DNA from 2 places in the Hymenobacter canadensis genome. Region 2 is predicted to be linked to the other one. Evidence: riboswitches for the same ligand, from Rfam matches in the RefSeq annotation. Region 2 holds a riboswitch; the other holds the start of a gene.
What was found. Region 2 has a riboswitch for cobalamin ahead of O3303_RS12325 (TonB-dependent receptor plug domain-containing protein). Riboswitches for the same ligand answer to the same signal wherever they lie in the genome.

Region 1 (5,129 bases), 1.5 Mb from region 2:
GAACGAGGGTCTTTTTCATATTGCTGAAGTTGTCAGTTATTAGTTGTCGGTTGTCAGATAGAGCCTGACAACGGGTATTTACGGAAAAAGGACGCAAGCAACTGACAACTGACAACCAACAACTGACAACTATCAGCTGACAGCCAACGAGGCCAGAGCCGCCTCGGCGCACCGCTCGCCGTCCATGGCCGCCGACACGATGCCGCCGGCGTAGCCCGCGCCTTCGCCGCACGGAAACAGGCCGCGCACCTCGGGGTGCTCCAGCGTGTCCCGGTCGCGGGGGATGCGGACGGGGGAGGAGGTGCGGCTTTCCACGCCCACAATCTGGGCGGCGTTGGTGGCGTAGCCCGGAATCTTGCGTCCGAAATCCTGGAAGCCCTGCCGCAGCCGCTCCGCCAGGCCCGCGCCCAGCACGTCGTCCATGGCCACGGGCACCAGGCCGGGCTGGTAGCTGGTTTCAAGCAGCTCCGCGGAAATTTTGCCCTTCAGGAAGTCGCCGAGGCGCTGGGCAGGGGCGCGCTGGGTGTTGCCGGCCACCTGGCAGGCGCGCTGCTCAATCTCCTGCTGCAAACGCAGGCCGGCCAGGGGCCCGTACTGGCGCACATCCATATCTTCCAGCTCCACGGCCGCCACAATGCCGGAATTGGCGAAGCGCGAGTCGCGGCGGCTGGGGCTCATGCCGTTCACCACCACCTCGCCGGGCGCCGTGGCGGCCGGCACAATAAAGCCGCCCGGGCACATGCAGAACGAAAACACGCCCCGCTGCTTGCCCTGCCACTGCGTCTGGTGCACCAGGGAGTAGGAGGCAGCCGGCAGCTCGCCCCGGTCGTTGAGGCGGTACTGGGCCTTATCAATCAGCTCCTGCTCGTGCTCGACGCGCACGCCCAGCGCAAAGGGCTTGGCCTCGATAAGTACGCCGCGCCGGTGCAGCAGCTCGTAGATGTCGCGGGCCGAGTGGCCGGTGGCCAGAATCACGGCGTCGGCCTCGATGGTTTCGCCGGTGGCCGTCACCACGCCGCGCAGGTGGTGGTTTTCCAGTACCAGATCATCTACCCGCGTATCAAATCGAACCTCGCCGCCGGCCTCCCGGATACTGTCGCGCAGGGCGGCCACCACCGAGGGCAGCTTGTTGGTACCGATGTGGGGGTGGGCATCCACCAGAATATCGGGGGTGGCGCCGTGCTGCACCAGGCAGCGCAGCACGCGGCCCACGTCGCCGCGCTTGGTGGCGCGGGTGTAGAGCTTGCCGTCGGAGTAGGTACCGGCGCCGCCTTCCCCAAAGCAGTAGTTGGAATCGGGGTTGACGAGGTGCTCCTTGTTGAGGGCGGCCAGGTCGCGGCGGCGGGTGCGCACGTCTTTGCCACGCTCCAATACAATGGGCTTAAGGCCCAGCTCAATGGCTCGCAGCGCCGCAAACAGGCCGGCCGGCCCGGCGCCCACAATCAGCACCGTGCGCCGGGCCTGCCGCACATCGGGGTAGCGGAACCAGGGGCCGAACAGGCTGGCGGGTGGCGGCATCTGGTAGATGTCGGCGCGCAGGCGTACCTGGGGGCTGCGGCCGCGCGCATCAATGGAGCGCTTACGCAGGTGCACAAAATCGGCCTGGCCGGGCTGCAGGCCGGCGGCGTGCAGCAGGGCCTCGTAGCGGGCAAATTCGTCGTAGGCTACGGCCGGCGGCAGCAGCACTTCAATCTCACGGAAGGGAGCAGACATGAAACAGGGGAAAGGTGGTTATCCTTTTATCCTTTAAGCGAAAGCCTATAATAAGGGCTGCAAAGGTACGCAGCCGCGCGGGCATGCCCTTCAGTAGCCCCTAAAACACGGCCGCCCCTCCGGTAGCTACCGAAGGGGCGGACGCAACGACGGCCAGGGCAGGATCAGGCGTTGTCCGGTCGGCCCTGGGAGTCGTTCTGCAGTGGTTTGCGGGGCCAGAACTTCTCCATGGACTGGTTGAAGGCCAGCAGCGTCTGGGCCCGCACTTCGCCGGAGCTATGGCGCAACAGCTGCCCCAGCATATGCCGGTACATTTCGGTGGTGGTTTCCAGCCCTTTGGCGCTTACCAAACCGTGGTGCAGCAGGTCAGAGTTGGCGGCTATCGAGTTCGACATCGACTCGGTGAGGTCCTCACGGGCCTGGTCGGCATCTTTAAATGATTGTTCCAATCGGGCGGTGATGTTATCATTCTGCTGCTGATCCATTGCCAAGAGAAGAAGTCGGGTTGTGGGTAGTCGCCTAAACCCCTGGCAAATGCCAAAAAGTTCAGACGAAGAAAATAGCAAAATAGGGGAAACGGTATTTTGCGGCCGGGGTTATGTATTGCGGGGACATTTGCAAGCTGCTGGCAACGATTGCCAAAATATTACACGGCGGCGGGCAGGATGCGCACCGGCCGCTTCTCGTGGTCGATGGCCACGAACGTAAACAGGCCCGAAACAGCCTTCACGCGCTCCTCGGAGTACATCTGCTCCACAAACAGCTCCACCCGCACCTTCAGGCTGGTGTTGCCCACGTGTTCAACGTTGCCAATCAGCTCCACGAGCGTGCCGCCGGGAATGGGATGGGTGAAATCGACCTTGTCGGACGAGACGGTGACCATTTTGAGGCGCGAAAAGCGGGTGGCCGTGATGAAGGCTACCTCGTCCATCATGTGCAGCGTGGTGCCCCCGAACAGGGTGTCATAGTGGTTGGTGGTGTTGGGAAACACGGCTTTGAAGATGCGCGTTTCGGCGGCGGCAATTTTGGCGGCAAGGTCCATGATGGCAGAAAAAGGGGGAAGAAGGAAGGAAACGAAGCCTGCCTGTCCGATTCCGAGAAACCCGCCCTGCGCTACGGTATGCTACCGGCCACCCACGCGCCGCCCCGGCACCGGCCAGCCGCAGCCGCCCGCCCGATGGCAGCGCACAAACACCCGATAAGATCCTTTTTCGCGAAGGCAGCCTCATCAATGCAGCGGAAGGCAGGTCTCCTGACTTGTCCCATTTTCACCGTCCTTCTCAGCCCGCCCGAAGCCGGCCAATGAACCTGATGTGGTGAAAACTGCGCGGGACTTACAGTAGCGCGTCTGTCCGGGATTCGCACCCGGTTCCCTATTAATCCAGGTATTACCCCGGAACCTTCCGCCGTCTGACTGGAAATCGACCAGAGAACAGCGGGGCGAAGGTAGGGGAAGGGGCGGAATGTAGCGTGGGCGCGGCCGCGCCGGCCGGGCTGCTTGCCATACCGCCGCCGCCGCAGAGCTACGGGCTGAAGCCCGTGCTACACGCGGCCACGTGCTACTTTGCGGCATGCAAACTTATCCCGTGCCGGGCGGCCGCAGCATGGCTTCCCGCATCCGCTCCATCTTCAGCGGCTCCGTCGGCAACCTCGTCGAGTGGTACGACTGGTACGTGTACTCGGCGTTTGCCCTGTACTTCGCGCCCTCGTTTTTCCCGCAGGGCAGCCAGACGGCGCAGCTGCTCAACACGGCCGCCATTTTTGCGGTGGGCTTTCTGATGCGGCCGCTGGGCGGCTGGCTGCTGGGGCTGTACGCCGACCGCGCCGGGCGCAAGGCGGCCCTTATGGCCTCGGTGCTGCTCATGTGCGGTGGCTCGCTGCTGATTGCCCTCACGCCCACCTACGCCCAGATTGGGGTGGCGGCGCCGGTGCTGCTGGTGCTGGCGCGGCTGCTGCAGGGTTTGAGCGTGGGCGGCGAGTACGGCACCTCGGCCACTTACCTGAGCGAAATGGCCGACCAGCGCAACCGGGGCTTCTTTTCCAGCTTTCAATACGTGACCCTGATTGCGGGGCAACTGCTGGCGCTGCTGGTGCAGCTGGGTTTGCAGCAGGTGCTGAGCGCCGCCGAACTGCAGGCCTGGGGCTGGCGCGTGCCGTTCGGGATTGGGGCCGCCGCGGCCGTGGTGGCGCTGTATCTGCGGCGCACCATGGAAGAAACCGACGCCTTCACCCACCAAACCGCCGCCGACAACGCCGCTGCCGTGCCGCAGCCCGGCAAGCTCCGGCTGCTGCTGCGCTACCCGCGCGAGGTGCTGACGGTGGTGGGCCTCACGCTGGGCGGCACCGTGGTGTTCTACACCTTCACCACCTACACCCAGAAGTTTCTGGTGAACACCACCGGCTTCACCAAGGGCCAGGCCACGCTGGTATCGTTTGGGGCGCTGGGCGTGGCTATGCTGCTGCAGCCGCTGCTCGGAGCGTTGTCGGACAGGGTGGGGCGGCGGCCGGTGCTGCTGTTTTTTGGGGTGGGCGCCACGCTGGGCACCGTGCCGCTGATGACGTGGCTAGGCGCGGCTCCCAGCCCCGGCGTGGCGTTCGGGCTACTGGTGCTGGCCCTGACTATCGTGAGCGGCTACACGTCCATCAACGCCGTGGTGAAGGCCGAGCTGTTCCCAACGGAAATCCGGGCGCTGGGCGCTGGGCGTGGGGCTGCCGTATGCTCTCACGGTGGCCATTTTCGGCGGTACAGCCGAGTACGTGGCACTGCTGGCCAAAAGCCAGGGCGTGGAAAGCTGGTTTTACTGGTACGTGACGGCCTGCGCCGCCATTTCGCTGGTGGTGTACCTGCGCATGCCCGACACCCGCGACACCTCACGCATGGATACGGCGGCCGGCTAACCTTTTCGGGTAGGGCCGGTTCTGAGGTGCCGCGCAACGTTGCGGCTCGGTTTGTTACTTTTCTTCCACACTCACCTTTTCCCGTTTCTCATGAAAAAGATTCTCACCCTGCTGTTCGTGTTCTGCGGCCTGCTGCTGGCCGGCCAGGCCATGGCGCAAGCCAAAAAGCCCGAAGACAAGAGCAAGCGCCCCAGCCCGCCGGCCACCGTCACTGGCCCCGGCTTCACCATCGACTACAGCCGCCCTTCGCTGAAAGGCCGCAAAGCCTTCGGGGGCCTGGAGCCCTACGGCAAAGTGTGGCGCACCGGTGCCAATGAGGCTACCACCTTCACGACCACCAAAGCCGTGAAAATCAACGGCCAGGCCCTGGCCGCCGGTACCTACGCCCTGTTCACCATCCCCGGCGAGAAGGAGTGGACCATCATCTTCAACAAAACCGCCAAGCAGTGGGGCGCCTACGAGTACAAGCAGGCCGACGACGCGCTGCGCGTGCAGGCCAAGCCCACCAAAACCGCCGC
Region 2 (5,129 bases):
GAGCGGGTGGCAGCGGCTGGCACCCGCTGGGGTGGGTTTGGCGGCGTCGGCTACGGGCCAGCCGCTGCTGGCTTTGCGCTGGCAGCTGCGCTAAGCGCCGGCCCGGTGGGCCAACCCCTGTTTATTAGTTTCGTAGGAGTACCACATGGAATTTCCGCTTCCCGCGGCGTCGCGTCAGTATGTGGCCAAGCACCTGCACGATGACCCCGCCCAGCTGGCGCTGCAAGCCCGCAAACACCCTGGCCTGCCCGTTCCGGAGCTGGTACGCCAGATTCAGGCCCGCCAGAAAGCCCGCCTGAAAGTCCCCGCCTGGGCCGACAACCCAGACCTGGTTTTCCCACCGACCCTGTCGGTGGAGCAGGCCTCTTCCGCTCGCACGGCCGCGTTCAAGGCGGCGCTGGTGAGCGGGCAGCGCTTGGCCGACCTCACCGGCGGCTTCGGCGTGGACGTATCGTATTTTGCCGAACGTATTCCGGAAGTGCATTACGTGGAGCGCAACGCAGCCCTGGCCGACGTGGTGCGCTTCAACCTCACGCATCTGGGCGTTTCGAACGTGCAGTTTCATACGGCCGATGCGGTGCAGTTTCTGCGCAACACCCCGGACACCTTCGACTGGATCTACCTCGACCCGGCCCGGCGCGATACGGCGGCCCGCAAGATTTTCCGGCTGCAGGACTGTGAGCCGGATATTCTACGCCTAATGCCGCTGCTGCTGCATAAAGGCCGTCGGGTGCTGCTCAAAACTTCGCCCATGCTCGATATCGAGCAGGCCATTCTGGAGCTGCGGCAGGTGCGGCAGCTGTGGGTGGTGGCCGTGGACAATGAGTGCAAGGAGGTGCTGTACGAGCTGGGCCCCGAGCCGGCCGTCGATCCGGAGCGCCACACCGTGAACCTGCTTCGCACGGGCCAGCAGCAGGATTTCCGCCTGAACCGGGCCCGCGAGGCCCGCGCCATCCCGCGCTACGCCGAGCCGCAGCAGTACCTCTACGAGCCCAACGTGGCTATTCTGAAGGCGGGCGGCTTCCGCAGCATCGGTACGGCGTTTGAGCTGCTGAAGCTGCACCAGCACAGCCACCTCTACACCTCCGACACGCTGCACCCCGATTTCCCGGGCCGCATCTTCCGCATCCGGGCCACCGAGAAATACGACGCCCAAGCCCTACGCGCCCACCTCGGCCCCGAAGTCCGCGCCCACGTCACAACCCGCAACTTCCCCGACACGGTGGCCGAGTTCCGCCACCGCACCGGCATCCGCGAAGGCGGCGACCTATACCTGTTCGCCACCACCAATCTGGAAGGTAAGCTGATGGTGCTGGTGACAGAGAAGGATCACGGATTAGCGCGGATTTAAGCGGATTTCACGGATTTTGTGGACGGCGTTAAGCTGCTCGCTTCAATTGTCCTGAGACACAAAGCAGAAACAAGGGGCTTGTCAAACGGCAAGCCCCTTGTTTCTGCGCGATTATCAATCGTCCACAAAATCCGTGAAATCCGTGCTAATCCGTGATTCATTTAACCTTGCTGGTCCAGAGGCTGCTGATGATGCGGAAGCGCCAGGGTAGGCTGGCGGCTTCTTCGCCGGCGTAGGCGAGGCCCACGCGGGGGCTGCTGAGCACGTCGGCTTCCGGCACCTGCTCGGCGTGGTCTTCAATCCAGAGCGTGTCGCCCTGCAAATCGGTGCCGGAGAGGGCCGGCGTGACGCCCAGCGCCTGCGTGAGCAGGCCAGGCCCGGCCGTAAGCTTGGCCGAGGCCGTTTCCAGCCCACGCCGCCGAAGCATAATATCCAGACCTACCAGCGGCTCGATGGCGCGGATCAGGATGGTATCGGGTTTGTCGGCTTCGTTGGTGCTGATGTTGAACAGCGTGTGGCGCTGATACACCTGGTACAGGTAGGCGCGGCCGCCGGGCTCGTGCAGGGCGTGGCCGTGCGGGCCGCGGCGCTTCAGGTGCAGCTGCATCGACTGGTCGCCGTGGTGCGAGTAGGCCTCGGTTTCCACGATGCGACCGCCGGTCAGCTCGCCGTCGAGGCACGTAAATAGGTATTTGCCCAGCAGGTCGCGGGCAATCTGCACGGGGTCGGGGCGGCGGTAGAAGTCGGGCGGGAGTTTGGGATGTAGCATATTTCGATGTAGCATAGGCTTCAGCCTGTGCCGGGCGGCGGCAGCGGCGCAAGAACAAGTTTCGGTTTATGGTTGAGCTGATACGTTTTCTGCGGGAATTGTGGCGGCCGGCCGGGGGCACAGGCTGAAGCCTATGCTACAATCTGCTACCTTTGGGGCGTAGAGGTGGCCGGACCCCGATTGCGGGGCGAGGCTGAAAAGGGAATCCGGTTCAAAGCCGGAGCTGTCCCCGCAACTGTATGCTTCACGAGTCGGCGCGCCTCAGCTGCCACTGTTTCCGAGAAGGTTGCTCTCCCCAGAGCAGCCGGAGAAATGGGAAGGCGGCGCGCCAGAAGCAAGCCAGGAGACCTGCCTTTACATTTCCCTATGTTCAGCGCCCTCGGTGGAGGGGCGGAGAATGATGGCAGTGGTGGCTTTCGGGCCACCGGAATTTCCTGTTTTCGGCCTCGGCTGCGGCCTGGCTTTCGGCAACGAAAGCTGGCGTCGGAGTTCTGAACTGAATTTTCCTTACCCGAAAATTTGGTTCAGCTAATTAACATTCCGCTTGCTGCACGGCTCCGGCTGCTGCCGCTCATGCTGCTTTGCGCGGCCCTGGCAACTCCCGCCACGGCCCAGCAGGCATCGCCGCACGCCCTCGACTCGGTGCAGGCGCTGCCGGCGGTGCGCGTACAGGGCATTCCGGCCACGCGCTTCGCCACTGGCACCCGCCGCACCACGCTCGACACGCTGGCGCTCCGGCAGACCGGCGCCGGCACCCTAGCCGATGCGCTGTCGTTGCGCACGCCGCTTTATCTGAAAAATTATGGGCCGGGCCAGCTGGCCAGCATCACGCTGCGCGGCACGTCGGCGCGGCACACGGCCGTGCTGTGGCAGGGCTTCAACATCAATTTACCTTCTTTGGGCGAAGCAGACTTTGCGCTGCTGCCCGTAAGCGGCACTACCCAGGTAGCAGTGCAGCACGGGCCGGCCGGCGCCACCTACGGCACCGGGGCCATTGGCGGCACGGTGCTGCTGTCGTCGGAGGCGCGCTGGGGGCAGGGGCTGCAGAGCCGGGTGCAGCTGGATGGCGGCAGCTTCGGGCTGGCCGCCGGCTCAGGTGAGGCCACGTTCAGCAACCAGAAGCTCTCGGTGCGGACGGCCGCCTCCTACCGCACCGCCCAAAACGACTTCCCGTACCGCGAGCCGGTGGGCCGCGAAAACGGCCGGCTGGTGTACGGCCCGACGCAGCGCCAGCAAAACGCGCAGCTGCGGCAGTGGAGCCTGGCCCAGGATGCCACGCTGCGGGTAGGCGAGCAGGGAGAACTCACGGCCGCCGTCTGGCTCACGGATGCCGACCGGCAGATTCAGGCCGCGCTGGGCTCAGTAAACCGCCGTGCCCGGGAGCGGGACCAGAGCCGCCGCCTGCTGGCCGGCTACCGCCACGTGAGCAGCCGCCACGAAACGAGCGTGCGCGCCGCCTGGTTCGAGGACATCATCAACTACCAGGACGACGGCATCCGGAGCGACTCGCGGGTGCAGACCAGTCAGGCCCAGGCCGAGCACACGTTCCGGTTTGCTCCCACGCTCAGTTTGCGGCTGGGGGCTGAGGCGCAGCATTTCGTGGCCCACGTAGATGGCTATGAAGCGCCCACCGTGACCGAAAACCGATTCAGCGGCTTCGGGCTGCTGCGCTACGACCCGCTGCCGCGGCTGCAGCTCAGCCTGAACGTGCGGCAGGCCTTCATCAGCGGCCGGCGGCCCCCGCTCACGCCCACGGCCGGCGCCGAGTGGCTGGCCTGGCAGCGCGGCACCCAGCAGCTCAGCGTGAAAGCCAGTGCCTCGCGCAGCTACCGCGCCCCCACCCTCAACGAGCGGTTCTGGTACCCCACCGGCAAGCCCGACCTGCGCCCCGAAACCAGCCTGGGCTACGAGGCCGGCCTGCGCCACGAGGTGCGCCCCACTCCCACCCTGCTGCTCCAGACCGAGCTGACAGCATTCCGGCAGCGCGTAGACGACTGGGTGCAATGGCTGCCCACCGACCTGGGCTACGCCCCCAACAACCTGCGGCAGGTGCTGGCCCAGGGCCTGGAAGCCAGCAGTGAGCTACGCTGGAAACCCGGGCGCTACACCCTGGCCGCCCGCGCCGCCTACGCTTACACCAGCTCCCGCAAAGTGCGCGGCTACGTCCTCGACGAAGACCCGGTGGGCCAGCAGCTGGCCTACGTGCCGCTGCACACTGCCGCCTTCAGCACCGACCACAGCTGGCGCGGCTGGCTGCTGACCAGCGCCCTCACCTTCACGGGCTTCCGCTACACCACCGCCTCCGGCACCGATTTCCTGCCCTCCTACCTGCTGCTTAATGCCCAGCTGGGCCACGAGTTTCGGGTGGGCCGGGCCCGGCTGACGCCGCTGGCGCAGGGCTTCAACCTCGGCAACCTCCGCTACCAGAGCTACCAGAGCCGCGCCATGCCCGGCCGCTCGTGGGTGGCCAGCCTGCGCGTGGCGTGGCGCTGATTCCGCTTGTTTTCATCTTCCATTTTTCCCTTATCCATGTTCCATTTTCCTATGGCTACGCGCCGTTACGCGCTGCTCGGCGCCGCCTCTTTCCTGACTCTGGCCGTTACGTCCTGCGACCCGGACGATGAGGTAACGCCCGTTACACCGCCCGTCACCACCCAGACGGTGTACGTGGTGAACGAGGGCCCTTTCCTGACCGGCAGCGGCTCGGTGAGCGTGTTCAGCAAAGCCACCAAGGAGGTGCAGAAAGACCCGTTTCTGGCCGCCAACGGCCGCGGCGTGGGCAACGTGCTGCAGTCGATGACCATTGTGGGCGACAACGCCTACCTGGTGGCCAACAACAGCAACTGGGTGGAAGTCGTGACGCTGGCCGATTTCAAGTCGGTGAAGAAGATTACGGGCCTCTCGCAGCCGCGCTATCTGGTGCAGGTGGCGCCGAATAAGGCCTACCTCACGGAGTGGCAGGGCAACTTCACAAGCGGCTACACGGCCGGCCGCGTGTCGGTGCTGGAT

Region 1: another riboswitch for cobalamin. It lies ahead of O3303_RS05950 (acyl-CoA thioesterase); the one in region 2 lies ahead of O3303_RS12325 (TonB-dependent receptor plug domain-containing protein).

The regions. Positions count from the first base shown of each region.
Region 1 covers NZ_CP114767.1:1,362,340-1,367,468, reverse strand. The annotation lists gene O3303_RS05965 (CoA-binding protein) at 1-19, opposite strand, end outside; gene O3303_RS05960 (NAD(P)/FAD-dependent oxidoreductase) at 133-1,713, opposite strand; gene O3303_RS05955 (hypothetical protein) at 1,878-2,198, opposite strand; gene O3303_RS05950 (acyl-CoA thioesterase) at 2,360-2,755, opposite strand; cobalamin riboswitch at 2,939-3,132, opposite strand; gene O3303_RS05945 (MFS transporter) at 3,285-4,928, shown strand; gene O3303_RS05940 (DUF2911 domain-containing protein) at 4,840-5,129, shown strand, end outside.
Region 2 covers NZ_CP114767.1:2,861,194-2,866,322, forward strand. The annotation lists gene O3303_RS12310 (hypothetical protein) at 1-94, shown strand, start outside; gene O3303_RS12315 (class I SAM-dependent methyltransferase) at 146-1,351, shown strand; gene O3303_RS12320 (DNA-3-methyladenine glycosylase) at 1,509-2,120, opposite strand; cobalamin riboswitch at 2,267-2,490, shown strand; gene O3303_RS12325 (TonB-dependent receptor plug domain-containing protein) at 2,640-4,613, shown strand; gene O3303_RS12330 (DUF5074 domain-containing protein) at 4,650-5,129, shown strand, end outside.